One region of the Streptomyces hawaiiensis genome, then DNA from elsewhere that is predicted to be linked to it. Evidence: riboswitches for the same ligand, from Rfam matches in the RefSeq annotation. Region 1 holds a riboswitch; each other region holds the start of a gene.

The links. A riboswitch is a leader RNA that binds a small molecule or an ion and turns the genes downstream of it on or off. The one in region 1 is predicted to bind cobalamin.
Region 2: linked by a shared signal. The riboswitch ahead of CEB94_RS09620 (cobalamin biosynthesis protein) and the one ahead of CEB94_RS06695 (ABC transporter substrate-binding protein) in region 1 are both predicted to bind cobalamin.
Region 3: linked by a shared signal. The riboswitch ahead of CEB94_RS12405 (SCO2321 family membrane protein) and the one ahead of CEB94_RS06695 (ABC transporter substrate-binding protein) in region 1 are both predicted to bind cobalamin.
Region 4: linked by a shared signal. The riboswitch ahead of CEB94_RS27085 (ribonucleoside-diphosphate reductase subunit alpha) and the one ahead of CEB94_RS06695 (ABC transporter substrate-binding protein) in region 1 are both predicted to bind cobalamin.

Annotation. Positions count from the first base shown of each region.
Region 1 covers NZ_CP021978.1:1,450,464-1,453,663, forward strand. The annotation lists gene CEB94_RS06690 (FecCD family ABC transporter permease) at 1-663, opposite strand, end outside; gene CEB94_RS06695 (ABC transporter substrate-binding protein) at 660-1,676, opposite strand; cobalamin riboswitch at 1,746-1,932, opposite strand; gene CEB94_RS06700 (CoA-binding protein) at 2,013-2,441, shown strand; gene CEB94_RS06705 (APC family permease) at 2,573-3,200, shown strand, end outside.
Region 2 covers NZ_CP021978.1:2,076,966-2,080,165, reverse strand. The annotation lists gene CEB94_RS09625 (cobyric acid synthase) at 1-590, opposite strand, end outside; gene CEB94_RS09620 (cobalamin biosynthesis protein) at 592-1,545, opposite strand; cobalamin riboswitch at 1,646-1,803, opposite strand; gene CEB94_RS09615 (hypothetical protein) at 1,919-2,140, opposite strand; gene CEB94_RS09610 (inorganic phosphate transporter) at 2,175-3,200, opposite strand, start outside.
Region 3 covers NZ_CP021978.1:2,683,716-2,686,915, forward strand. The annotation lists gene CEB94_RS12395 (SAM-dependent methyltransferase) at 1-625, opposite strand, end outside; gene CEB94_RS12400 (phosphotransferase) at 660-1,340, opposite strand; cobalamin riboswitch at 1,623-1,800, shown strand; gene CEB94_RS12405 (SCO2321 family membrane protein) at 1,874-3,079, shown strand; gene CEB94_RS12410 (SCO2322 family protein) at 3,076-3,200, shown strand, end outside.
Region 4 covers NZ_CP021978.1:5,835,025-5,838,224, reverse strand. The annotation lists gene mctP (monocarboxylate uptake permease MctP) at 1-1,408, shown strand, start outside; cobalamin riboswitch at 1,533-1,672, shown strand; gene CEB94_RS27085 (ribonucleoside-diphosphate reductase subunit alpha) at 1,797-3,200, shown strand, end outside.

The sequences.
Region 1 (3,200 bases):
CACGGCCAGCACCGCCAGGCACAGCCATACGTCGGTCCAGCCGGCGCCGCCGAGTGAGCCGAGGAGCCAGAACAGCACACCGCGGGTGGTCTCGGCGTCGGCGGAGGTCATCACGACGAAGGAGGTGAGCGCGGAGAAGAGCTGCATGGCGGCGACGCCCGCGAGGACCACCCGGTCGGTGGTGCCGCCGAGGGTGTGGCTGAGCAGCAGCACCAGCGCGAAGGACAGCAGGGCGCCGAGGAACGCGCCCGCCGACACCGAGAGGGCACCGCCACCCGCGCCGAGCACGACCACGAGGACCGCTCCGGTGGAGGCGCCCGAGGACACCCCGAGTACGAAGGGGTCGGCGAGCGGGTTGCGCAGCAGCGACTGCATCACCGCCCCGCACACGGCGAGTCCGGCTCCGCACACGGCCGCGAGCAGGGTGCGCGGCAGTCGCAGCTGCCAGACGATCCCGTCCCGGATCGGCGTCAGCTGCGAGCTGCCGAGGCCGAGGTGGGCGGCCACGACGGACCACACGTCACCGACGCGGAGGTCGGCGGGACCGATGGTGAGGGCCACCGCGACGGACGCGGCGAGCGCGACGGCCCCGGCCGCCCCCAGGGCGAGTCCGGCCCCGCGCCGGGGCCGGACCCCGGCATCCGGCGGACCTTGGGCGGTCACTTCACCAGCCCGGACCGGCGCAGCCCGGCGGCCACCTGCTCCACGCCCTCGACGGTGCGGATGGTCGGGTTCATGGCCTGCCCGCTGAGCAGCACGTACCGCTTGTGCCGGACGGCGTCCATGTTCCTGGTGACCGGGTTGGACTCCAGGAAGGCGATCTTCTTCGCGGCCGACTCGGCGGTCTGCGACTTACGGGTCAGGTCGCCGATGACGAGGACGTCGGGGTCGCGGTCGGCGACCGTCTCCCAGTTGACCTGCGGCCACTCCTCGTGTGTGTCGTCGAAGACGTTCTTCGCGCCGAGGGCCCGGGTGATGATGCCGGGCGCTCCGCAACAGCCCGCCATGTAGGGCGACTCGGAGTTCGCGAACCAGTAGAGGAGGGTGACGTCGGAGGCGTCGATGCCCGCCGTGGCCTTCTTCATGCGCTGCCGGAGGGAGGACACGAGCGCGTCGCCGCGACCCTTCACTCCGAACACGGTCGCGAGGTCACATACTTCGCCGTAGACGGTGTCGATGCCCAGAGCCTTGTCGCGTGCGCCGTCACCGCCGCCCGAGTTGTCCTTGCCCGCGCAGTCGGACGGGGAGACGTAGGTGGGGACGCCGAGCTTCTCGAACTGCTCGCGGGTGGCGACGCCGCCCTTGCCGAGGGTGGAGACGAACGACGCGGCGACGAAGTCGGGCTCGGCGTCCAGGACGCGTTCGAAGGACGGGGTGTTGTCGGCGATGCGCGGCACCTCGGCGTCGGCCTTCTCCAGCCCCTTCATCACGGGGTCGGTCCAGGTGGCCGTGCCCGCGAGGCGGTCGGCCAGGCCGAGGGAGAGCAGGATCTCGGTGGTGCCCTGGTTGAGGGACACGGCGTGCCGCGGCGCGGCCGCGACGCGGACCTCGTGCCCGCAGTTGGAGAGTGTGACGGCGGCCTTCGCGTCGGTGGCCTCGGCGCCCCCGCAGCCGGTCAGGAGCAGGGAGCCGGCCGCGAGCAGGGCAGCGGCACGGGCGGGTGGAGCGAGGGGCACGGGAACCAGTCCTCAGTCGTCGAGGGCCCATTCGCGGAGCCCGGTCGTACGGTGCTCCCCCGCCGCGTGCGGCCGCGGGGGCCGCCAGCAGGTCTTCGGACTCGGGTTCACCCGGTGCGGGACGCCTTCCCGGACGACCGAGTCGTCCAGTGGCCGAGGCCCCGCCCGTCCCCCTCACCGCTGCGCGTCAGTTCCGGATTCGCACCGGATTCCCTGACCCACGTACATGGGTTCGACTGGCCTCGGCAAGCTATCACGGAGGCGCCCGGGAATCACCGCGCACTCCGCGTCGTTGCCGGGAGAGCAGTTCGTCCACGACTCCCGAGGAGGCCGCCGGTGTACGGCGACGAGGCAGCGGTCCGCAGGATCCTCACCGAGCTCGGCGACACCTGGGCCGTGGTGGGCCTGTCGTCGAACGAGCAGCGGGCGGCGTACGGCGTCGCGGCCGTGCTCCAGCGCTTCGGCAAGCGCGTCGTGCCGGTGCATCCGAAGGCGGAGACGGTGCACGGGGAGAAGGGGTACGCGAGCCTGGCGGACATCCCCTTCGACGTGGACGTCGTCGACGTGTTCGTGAACAGCGACCTCGCCGGGGCCGTCGCGGACGAGGCGGCCGCCAAGGGCGCGAAGGCCGTCTGGTTCCAGCTCGGCGTCATCGACGAGGGGGCGTACGACCGGGCCCGCGCGGCGGGGCTGGAGATGGTGATGGACCGCTGCCCGGCGATCGAGATCCCACGGCTGTCTCATCACCGCGTACAGGAATCCTGAAGCGTTTCCCACGAAACACCCGCGCCCGGTCAAGGCTGCACAACTGGTCTTCTTCCGCCGGCTGACCGATTCCTAACCTGAGGCCTCTTGCTCCGGACTCTTCGAGTTCACTGATGAGAGGCCCCGCATTCATGGAAAGAAACGGCCTGCGCCGGGATGTCGGGCTGATCGGGCTCATGTGGGCGTCGGTCGGGTCCATCATCGGCTCGGGCTGGTTGTACGGCGCCGAGAAGGCCGTCGTGGCGGCCGGCCCCGCGGCGATCCTGTCCTGGCTGATCGGCGCCGTTGCGATCGTGCTGCTGGCCCTGGTGCACGCGGAACTCGGCGGCATGTTCCCGGTCGCGGGCGGCACGGCCCGTTATCCGCACTACGCGTTCGGCGGGCTGGCCGGCATGTCCTTCGGCTGGTTCTCCTGGCTCCAGGCGGCGACGGTGGCCCCGATCGAGGTCGAGGCCATGATCGGCTACGCCGGACACTGGCACTGGGCGCGGGGCTTCCAGCACGCGAAGGACGGGACGCTGACGACGAGCGGCTTCGTCGTCGCCGTCGCGCTGATGGCCGTGTTCGTCGTCGTCAACTTCCTCGGCGTGCGGATCCTGGCCCACACCAACAGCGCCGCCACCTGGTGGAAGGTGGCCGTGCCGCTGGCCGCGATCTTCATCATCGCGGCCGGCAACTTCCACCCGGGCAACTTCACCGAGCACGGCTTCGCCCCGTTCGGGGCCCACGGGGTGCTGAGCGCCGTCAGTTCCAGCGGCA
Region 2 (3,200 bases), 630 kb from region 1:
TTGACGAGGAACCCGGCGACGTAACGCTGGTCCTCGGGCGACAGCAGCGCCACCGTCCCGAAGAACGAGGCGAACACACCGCCCCGGTCGATGTCGCCGACCACGAGCACGGGCAGCCCGGCGCCCCGGGCGATCCCCATGTTCACGATGTCCGTCCGCCGCAGATTGATCTCGGCGGGAGAACCGGCCCCCTCACAGATCACCGCGTCATACGTGCCCCGCAACTGCTCCAGGCAGTCCAGCACCGTCCCGAGCAGCCTCTGCTGCCGCCCGCCGTGGTAGCCGCGCGCGCTCATCTCGCCGACCGGCTTGCCCAGCAGCACGACCTGACTGCTCTGCTCGCCACCGGGCTTGAGTAGCACGGGGTTCATCAGCGCGGTCGGCTCGACCCGGCAGGCCTGCGCCTGCATGGCCTGGGCCCGCCCGATCTCGGCCCCCTCCTTCGTCACGAAGGAGTTCAGGGACATGTTCTGCGCCTTGAAGGGCGCGACCTTGACGCCCTGGCGCACCAGCCACCGGCAGATCCCGGCGGTCACGACGCTCTTGCCGGCGTCGGAGGTGGTACCGGCGACGAGAAGACCACCGCCCATGTCATTTCCCCCTCTTCAGCAACCGCGCACTCCTCAGCAGCCGCGCACCGGCGCACACCCCGAGCGCGAGCCAGGTGACCCGCCGCGAGAGCCGCACGGCCCGTTCGACGTCGTGCGTACCGACGGCACGTCCTTGCGTGTTCAGCACGGGCCGGTGCTCCATCCGCCCGCCGTACGAGAGCGTCCCGCCCAGCCGCACCCCGAGCGCCCCCGCGAACGAGGCCTCCACAGGCCCGGCGTTGGGACTCGGATGCTTCGCCGCGTCGTCCCGCCAGGCCCGCATGGCCCCCCGCGGATCCGGCCCGGCCAGGGCGGCGAGTACGGCGGTCAGCCGTGCTCCCGGCCACCCCGCGAGGTCGTCCAGGCGCGCGGAGGCCCACCCGTACCGGCGGTACCGGGCCGACTTGTGCCCGACCATGGCGTCCAGCGTGTTGACGGCCCGGAAACCCAGCAGCCCCGGCACCCCGCCGACGGCCCCCCACACCAGCGCCCCCACCACCGCGTCGGAGGTGTTCTCGGCGACGGACTCGACCACGGCCCGGGCCATACCGTCGGCGTCGAGGGCCTGCGGATCCCGCCCGCACAGATGCGGCAGCCGGGCCCGGGCCGCCTCGACGTCCCCGGCCTCCAGGGCACGCCCGATGGTCCGTGCCTCCCGGGCGAGTGAAGTCCCCCCGACGACACCCCAGGTGGCGGCTCCGGTCAGCGCGACGGAGGCGACGCCGGAGGTCCGCACGGCACGCGCGGCGACGGACCCGAGGGCGATTGTCCCTCCGGCACACACGGCGGTGTGCAGCGCGCCCCACCCGCGGTGGTCCCGCCACAACACCCGTTCCACGGCGCCCGCGGCCCGCCCGAACGCGGCGACCGGATGCCCTCGGCGAGGATCACCGAGCAGCAGGTCACCGATCAGACCGGCGGCGGCGCCGTACGCGAAGACGCGACCGGCACCCATGGGCTCAGCCGGCCGGAAAGGCAGGCAGGGGTGGGATGTTGAAACCGGATGGGCAGCCGCGCATGGCGATACGTGTCCTCACTCAGGGTGTCCACGCCCTGGTTCGACGAGACCGGCGGTGAGAGTTCCTGGCTCCCGGGGATTGCTACCCCGGTGACAGTGGCGGGACCGCGCCGGACTTTCACCGGCTTCCTCTCCTGCCGCCGTACTGGCCCCGGCAGTCCACCACGGCCGGGAACCGCCGTCAACTTGCCGTTGACCTGCGAGGGGAGAGTGTGCAGAACCCCACATCGTCCCCTTCCGTACACACGACGACCGGGCGGCACAGGACCGAAGTCCCGCGCCGCCCGGTGGACGATGTGCGGTCGGGCCGTCAGGCCACGATCAGGTAGATGCCGTACCCGACAGCCGCCGCGCACGCCGCGAAGCACGCGTACGCGCCGGTGACCGCGAGGCTCGCGGACCCGCCCTCCGCCACCGCACGCTCGCGGCGCGACAGGCCGGTGATGCCGAGGGTGAACAGGCCGACGAGGGCCACGGTGACCACGAGGCTGACACCGAAGACGGAGCCGAGGGCCGCCCAGTCGATCTTCATCTCAGAGACTCTTCCTTGTAACCGGGTGGCGGGGTCAGACCGTCGTGGTCGTGGTCGGCGTCCGTTCGACGGTGGCCTGGGCCGGGAACGACGGCACCGGCTCCTCCGCCGGCGTACCGGCCGGCGGCGGCGTCACGGCGGCCATCGCCGTGGTGACCACGCCCGCGGGCTCCGCCTCGTCGGTGTCGTTGACGTTGGTGTGGTCGACGATCTCACGCCGCGACAGCTTCCAGATCGCCGCGCTGGAGGCGATGAGGAAGACGGCCACCACAGCGGTGCCCCAGGCGCCGAAGCCGGTGACGTACTCGGCGAGAGCACCCACCAGGGCCGCCGCCGGCAGCGTCAGACCCCACGCGACGAACATCCGCGTCGCGGTCGACCAGCGGACGACGCCGCCCTTGCGGCCGAGCCCCGCGCCCATCACCGCGCCGGACACGGAGTGGGTGGTGGACAGGGAGAAACCGATGTGCGAGGAGGCCAGGATGACCGTGGCCGCGGAGGTCTGGGCGGCGAAGCCCTGCTGCGGCTGGAGGTCGGTCAGGCCCTTGCCCATGGTGCGGATGATGCGCCAGCCGCCCAGGTAGGTGCCGAGCGCGATCGCGACGCCCGCGGAGAGGATGACCCACATGGGCGGGTCGGAGTCGGGGGCGAGGGTGCCGCCGGCGATCAGGGCGAGGGTGATGATGCCCATGGTCTTCTGGGCGTCGTTGGTGCCGTGCGCCAGGGAGACCAGGCCCGCCGAGGCGATCTGGCCGGCCCGGTAGCCCTTCCGGGACGCCTTGCCGTCGGCCTTCTTGCCGAGGGAGTACGTCAGCCGCGTCGCCAGCATCGCCGCGAGGCCCGCGACCAGCGGGGCGGCGATCGCCGGGATCAGCACCTTGGTGACCAGCACGTCACCGTGGACCGCGCCGACGCCCGCCGAGGCGATCGTGGCACCGATCAGACCGCCCATGAGAGCGTGGGAGGAGCTGGACGGCAGGCCGACCAGCCAGGTCAGCAGGTTCCAGAGGATCGCGCCGACCAGGGCGGCGAAGATGACCTCAGGACGGATGCCGGCCTC
Region 3 (3,200 bases), 1.2 Mb from region 1:
TGGCCCTGACGTACTCCTCGCTGGTGTCGGTGGAGTCGTACTGCACGAGGTAGCTGCCGGGAGGCAGGGCGTCCACCAGCTGCCGCACGATCGAGCGGGCCTCGTCGTGGTCCTCGATGTGGCCCAGGATGCCCATCAGCATGAGGGCGACGGGCCGGTCGAAGTCGAGGGTCTTCCCGGCTTCCCGGACGATCGCGCCGGGCTCGCGCAGGTCGGCGTCGACGTAGTTGGTGACGCCTTCCGTCGTGCTGGTGAGCAGCGCGCGGGCGTGGGCCAGCACCAGCGGGTCGTTGTCGACGTAGACGATCCGGCTCTCCGGGGCCACCCGCTGGGCGATCTGGTGGGTGTTGTCCACGTTGGGCAGGCCGGTGCCGATGTCCAGGAACTGGCGGATGCCCTCTTCGGCGGCCAGGTGGCGCACGGCACGGGCGAGGAAGTAGCGGGCGGCGCGGGCGCCGGTCTCGATGCCGGGGAAGACCTCGCGGAACGCGTCACCGGCCACCCGGTCGACTTCGTAGTTGTCCTTCCCGCCCAGCCAGTAGTTCCAGATCCGGGCCGAGTGCGGCACCGAGGTGTCGATCTTGGGGAACGGCTCCTGCTCGGGGTTCTCCACCTGGTCGGTCATGGACGCTCCTGCGTGTGTGGTCGGGGGCCCCACGTTAGCCGCTCCACGCCCTGGAGAGGATCAACTCCTCTGCGCGGCCCAGGAGTTCGACCTCCACCTGGCTCATCGTCGGACTGGCGCCCCGGCGGCGCAGGGCCTCGGCCAGGGCCGGGCGCGTGAGAGGGGACGGACCGGCCAGGAGGGCGGTCAGCATGGCGCCGGCAGGCGCGGAGAGGCTGTCGCCGGCGACAGCGGCCTGCGCGAGGATCACCGCGGTCGCCGCCCAGTCCAGGCCCGGGTCGCCCTCCACCGCGTCGGACCAGTCGATGACACGGGGGCCGCCGGGGGTGAGGATCACGTTCTCCGGGTGCAGGTCCAGGTGGAGGATGCGGACGGAGGGGTCGGTGGAGCGCAGGGCGGGGACGGCGTGGAGGTCGCGCAGCAGCCGGGCGAGGATTGAGCCCGCCTCCGCCACGTCCAAGCTGCCCGCCAGGCAGGCCTGGAGCATGGTCGGGCCGGAGAGCCGCTCCATCACCAGGTCGGTGCGCGAACCGGTCGGGCGGACCCGGGGCGCCGGATAGCCGTGGGCACGCACATGTGCCATCACCGCCCCCTCGGCCGCAGCGTCACCCCCGCCGCCGCGCTCCCGGCGCAGCACCCACGCCTCGTCGATCACATACACATCGGCCCGTCGCCCGGAGCCGAGCAGCTTTCCCGGTGGTGGTGTGGTCGGCATGGGGCGAAGCTACCCCGCGGCCCCGGCGCCCAGCCGACGAGACGAAGCCCCTGCCGCCAGACACGGAGCGAGGCCCCTGCCCACCTGGCCGCGCCGGCTCGAACCGAAGCCGCCCCGCCGCCCGGCACCGGCCGACATGAAGCGAAGCCACCCCGCCGCCCGCCACTCAGGCCGACATGAAGCGAAGCCACCCCGCCGCCCAGGCCGACAGAAGCGAAGCCACCCCGGCACCTCCACCCACACGAAGCGAAGCCACCCCACCCAACCCGGCCCCTCGGCCGGTTTTCCGCGCCCAGGTACAGTAAGCGGGTCGTCATCACACCGTACGGGGGGAAGCCGGTGCAATTCCGGCGCTGACCCGCAACCGTGAACCGCCCGCCGCGGCGGTGAGCCGGATCGCTTCGTACGGTTTCGTGACCGGCTCACGTGCCCGGCAGCCCGCCGTGCACGGCACCGTCGAGGTATACGGAGCCGAGCCGCCCGGGGGTGCCCGTGCTGCCCGGCTCCCCCACAGGGAGAGGCACCCGCCGATCATGAACGTCCGCCGCAGCGCCGCGGTCCTTGCCGCCGTCGCCGTGATCGGCGCCGCCACCCCGGCCGCCGCCGACCCGTCCCCGTCGCCCTCCCAGGCGTTCCCCTCCGCCCTGTACGGCGACACGGACCCCAAGTTCGACGGCGTCTGGCGCCAGTCGCTCGCGCTGCTCGCGCAGGACACGGTGGGTGTGAAGCCGGCGGCGAAGTCCGTGCGGTGGCTGGTGCGCCAGCAGTGCCCGGACGGCGGCTTCGCCTCCTACCGCCCCGACCCCGCCGCCGCGTGCGACGCCAAGACGATGCTGGACACCAACGCCACGTCCGCCGCCGTGCAGGCCCTCACCGCGCTCGGCGGGCACGACGACACCACCGGCAAGGCCGTCGACTGGCTGAAGTCCGTACAGAACAAGGACGGCGGCTGGGGCTACTCGCCCGGCGGGGCCAGCGACACCAACTCGACGTCGATCGTCGTCGGCGCGCTCGCCGCCGCGGGCGAGAAGCCGGACGGGGTCGACAAGGACGGCAAGTCGCCCTACGACGCGCTGCTGAAGCTCGCCCTGCCCTGCGACGGGGACGGCGACGGCGCCTTCGCGTTCCAGCCGGACAAGAAGGGCGACCTCGCCGCCAACGCGGACGCCACGGCGGCCGGTGTGCTCGGCGCGCTGGGCAAGGGCATGGTCGTCAAGCCCGGCGAGAAGTCCGACGCGGCCTGCGCGAAGGCCGCAACGCCACAGCAGGCGGCGGCGAACGGCGCGAGCTACCTCACCTCAGCCCTCGCCGAGGACGACCACCACCTCATGTCCGCCCTGGCCGGTGCCGAGCCGCAGCCCGACTTCGGCAACACCGCCGACGCGGTCGTCGCGCTCGCCGCGCGGGGGGACACCGCGCAGGCGGAGAAGTCCGTGCGGTGGCTGGAGAAGAACTCCGCGTCCTGGGCCGCGCAGAGCGGTCCGGCCGCCTACGCCCAGCTGATCTTCGCCGCCCACGCGACGGGCACGAACCCGCGCGACTTCGGCGGCGCGGACCTCGTCAAGCAGCTCAACGCGACGGGCCCGGCCCCGCAGACGGCCGAGAAGACCAAGGCCTCGGACGAGAAGGAGGACTCCGGCGACTTCTTCGGGGTCTGGTGGTACGTCGGCGTCTGTCTCGTCGCCGGAATCGGCATCGGGTTCCTGTTCACCGGCCGCAAGAAGCAGCGGCAGCTGTGATCCGCCGGGCCGTTCTCCTCCTCCTGGCCTCGCTCCTGCTGTGCGCGGGCGCGGGCCAGGCCCAGGCCGCCGGTTACCGGTACTGGTCGTTCTGGGAGCGCGACGGCGGCCACTGGGTCTA
Region 4 (3,200 bases), 4.4 Mb from region 1:
GATCTACGCGGCGGGCGCGGCCGGCTTCTTCGCGGTGCCGTACACGATCCTGGTGTACCCGCTGATCTTCACCTTCCTCCCCCGCCTGTGGTCGGTCTCCCACAAGCACGGGTACGTCACGACGTCCGACTTCGTGCGCGGCCGCTTCGGCTCGAAGGGCCTGTCGCTGGCGGTGGCCGTGACCGGCATCCTGGCGACGATGCCGTACATCGCGCTCCAGCTGGTCGGCATCCAGGCCGTGCTGGACGTGATGGGCGTCGGCGGCGGCGAGGACACCAACTGGTTCATCAAGGACCTGCCGCTGCTGATCGCGTTCGGCGTGCTGGCGGCTTACACGTACTCGTCGGGTCTGCGGGCCCCCGCGCTCATCGCGTTCGTGAAGGACACGCTGATCTACATCGTCATCGCGGTGGCGATCATCTACATCCCGATCAAGCTGGGCGGCTTCGACGACATCTTCGCCAAGGCGAGCGAGGCGTACGGCCAGACCAACCCGGCGACGGGTGCGCCGCGCGGTGCGCTGGTACCGGCCGAGGCGGGGCAGTGGACGTACGCCACGCTGGCGTTGGGCTCCGCCCTGGCCCTCTTCATGTACCCGCACTCGATCACGGCGACGCTGTCCTCGAAGAGCCGTGAGGTGATCCGCCGCAACACCACGATCCTGCCGCTGTACTCGCTGATGCTGGGTCTGCTGGCGCTGCTCGGGTTCATGGCGATCGCGGCCGGGATCAAGGTGCAGAACGGGCAGCTGGCGATTCCGCAGCTGTTCGAGACGATGTTCCCGGACTGGTTCGCGGGCGTGGCGTTCGCGGCGATCGGCATCGGCGCGCTGGTGCCGGCGGCCATCATGTCCATCGCGGCCGCGAACCTCTTCACCCGCAACATCTACAAGGACTTCATCAAGCCGGACGCCACACCGGCGCAGGAGACCAAGGTCTCCAAGCTGGTCTCCCTGCTGGTGAAGGTCGGCGCCCTGGCCTTCGTCCTCACCATGGACAAGACGGTCGCCATCAACTTCCAGCTGCTGGGCGGCATCTGGATCCTGCAGACCTTCCCGGCCCTGGTCGGCGGCCTGTTCACCCGCTGGTTCCACCGCTGGGCCCTGCTCGCGGGCTGGGCGGTCGGCATGGTCTACGGCACGGCCGCCGCGTACGGCGTCGCCTCGCCCACGCAGAAGCATTTCGGCGGCTCCTCGAAGGAGATCCCGGGCATCGGCGAGATCGGCTACATCGGCCTCACGGCGTTCGTCCTGAACGTGGTGGTGACGGTGGTCCTGACCTTCGTCCTGAGGGCCCTGAAGGCCCCCGACGGCATCGACGAGACCAAGCCGGAGGACTACACGGCCGACGCGGGCGACCCGGGGGTCCAGGTGGAACTCCCGCCTGCCACCGCCGGTTCGGCGCACTGACTTCAGGGGCGCGGAGCCCGGCACACACCACCCGCAGCGGGCCGTCGTGATCACGTATCACGGCGGCCCGCCGCCGTTTCCGACACAACATCTGGGGGTGCCTTCCGAACCTGGCACAAGATGTATGCTCATGCTCGCTGTCGCCGCAGGGGAATCCGGTGTGAATCCGGAACTGTCCCGCAACGGTGTGCTTGCGCATGTCTGTTCCCCGAACCGCCATGCACAGGAGTCAGTCCGAGGACCTGCCGACAGCGCACCCGGCCACCCGGCCGGTGTGCCCTGACGTCCGGGCCTCGTGGAATGGGCCGGTGGACGCGACGCCGCGTGCGCTCGCGTGCTGCCCCCTGCCCTCGACGAGGCCCCCGTGCCGAGCGAGGGAGAGCCCCACGTGACCATCGCGCCAGCCGAACCGGTCTCAGCCACCGAAGAGCCCGACGCTCCCGGTACCGCGCTGCTGCGGACCCTGACCGAGCTGACCGCCGACCTCCCCGACGCCGACCCCGGCCGGGTCGCCGCCGCCGCCCTGCGCGGCAGGTCCTCGCGAGCCGACGAGGCGGAGTTGCGTGATCTGGCGACGGAGGCCGCGGCCGGTCTGATCTCCGAGGACCCCGCCTACTCCCGGCTGGCCGCGCGGCTGCTGACCGTCGGCATCCGCGAGGAGGCCGCCTCACAGGGTGTCACGTCCTTCACCGAGTCCGTCGCGGCCGGCCACCGCGAGGGCCTCATCGCCGACCGCACCGCCGAGTTCGTCCGGCTGCACGCGGCCCGGCTCGACGCCCTGATCGACACCGGCGCCGACGACCGCTTCGGCTACTTCGGCCTGCGCACGCTGCACAGCCGCTACCTGCTGCGCCACCCCCACACCCGCAAGGTCGTCGAGACGCCCCAGCACTTCCTGCTGCGGGTGGCGAGCGGCCTCGCCGAGGACGACACCACGCGCGCGCTGGACGAAGTCGCGGCTCTCTACGGCCTCATGAGCCGCCTCGACTACCTCCCCTCCTCCCCCACCCTCTTCAACTCGGGCACGCGGCACCCGCAGATGTCGTCCTGCTACCTCCTCGACTCCCCCAAGGACGAGCTGGACTCCATCTACGACCGCTACCACCAGGTGGCCCGGCTGTCGAAGCACGCCGGCGGCATCGGGATCGCGTACTCCCGCATCCGCGCCCGCGGTTCACTGATCCGCGGCACCAACGGGCACTCCAACGGCATCGTGCCGTTCCTGAAGACCCTCGACGCCTCGGTCGCCGCGGTGAACCAGGGCGGCCGCCGCAAGGGCGCGGCCGCGGTCTACCTGGAGACCTGGCACTCCGACCTCGAGGAGTTCCTGGAGCTGCGCGACAACACCGGTGAGGACGCCCGCCGCACGCACAACCTGAACCTCGCGCACTGGGTGCCGGACGAGTTCATGCGGCGCGTGAACGCCGACGCGCACTGGTCGCTGTTCTCCCCCTCGGACGTGCCGGAGCTGGTCGACCTGTGGGGCGAGGAGTTCGACGCCGCGTACCGGGCGGCCGAGGCGAAGGGCCTCGCGCGGAAGACCCTGTCCGCCCGTGAGCTGTACGGCCGCATGATGCGCACCCTCGCGCAGACCGGCAACGGCTGGATGACCTTCAAGGACGCCGCCAACCGCACCGCCAACCAGACGGCCGAGCCGGGCCACGTCGTCCACTCGTCCAATCTCTGCACGGAGATCCTGGAGGTCACCAGCGACGGGGAGACGGCGGTCTGCAACCTGGGGTCGGTCAACCTGGGGGCGTTCGTGCACCAGGGTGACATCGACTGGGAGCGG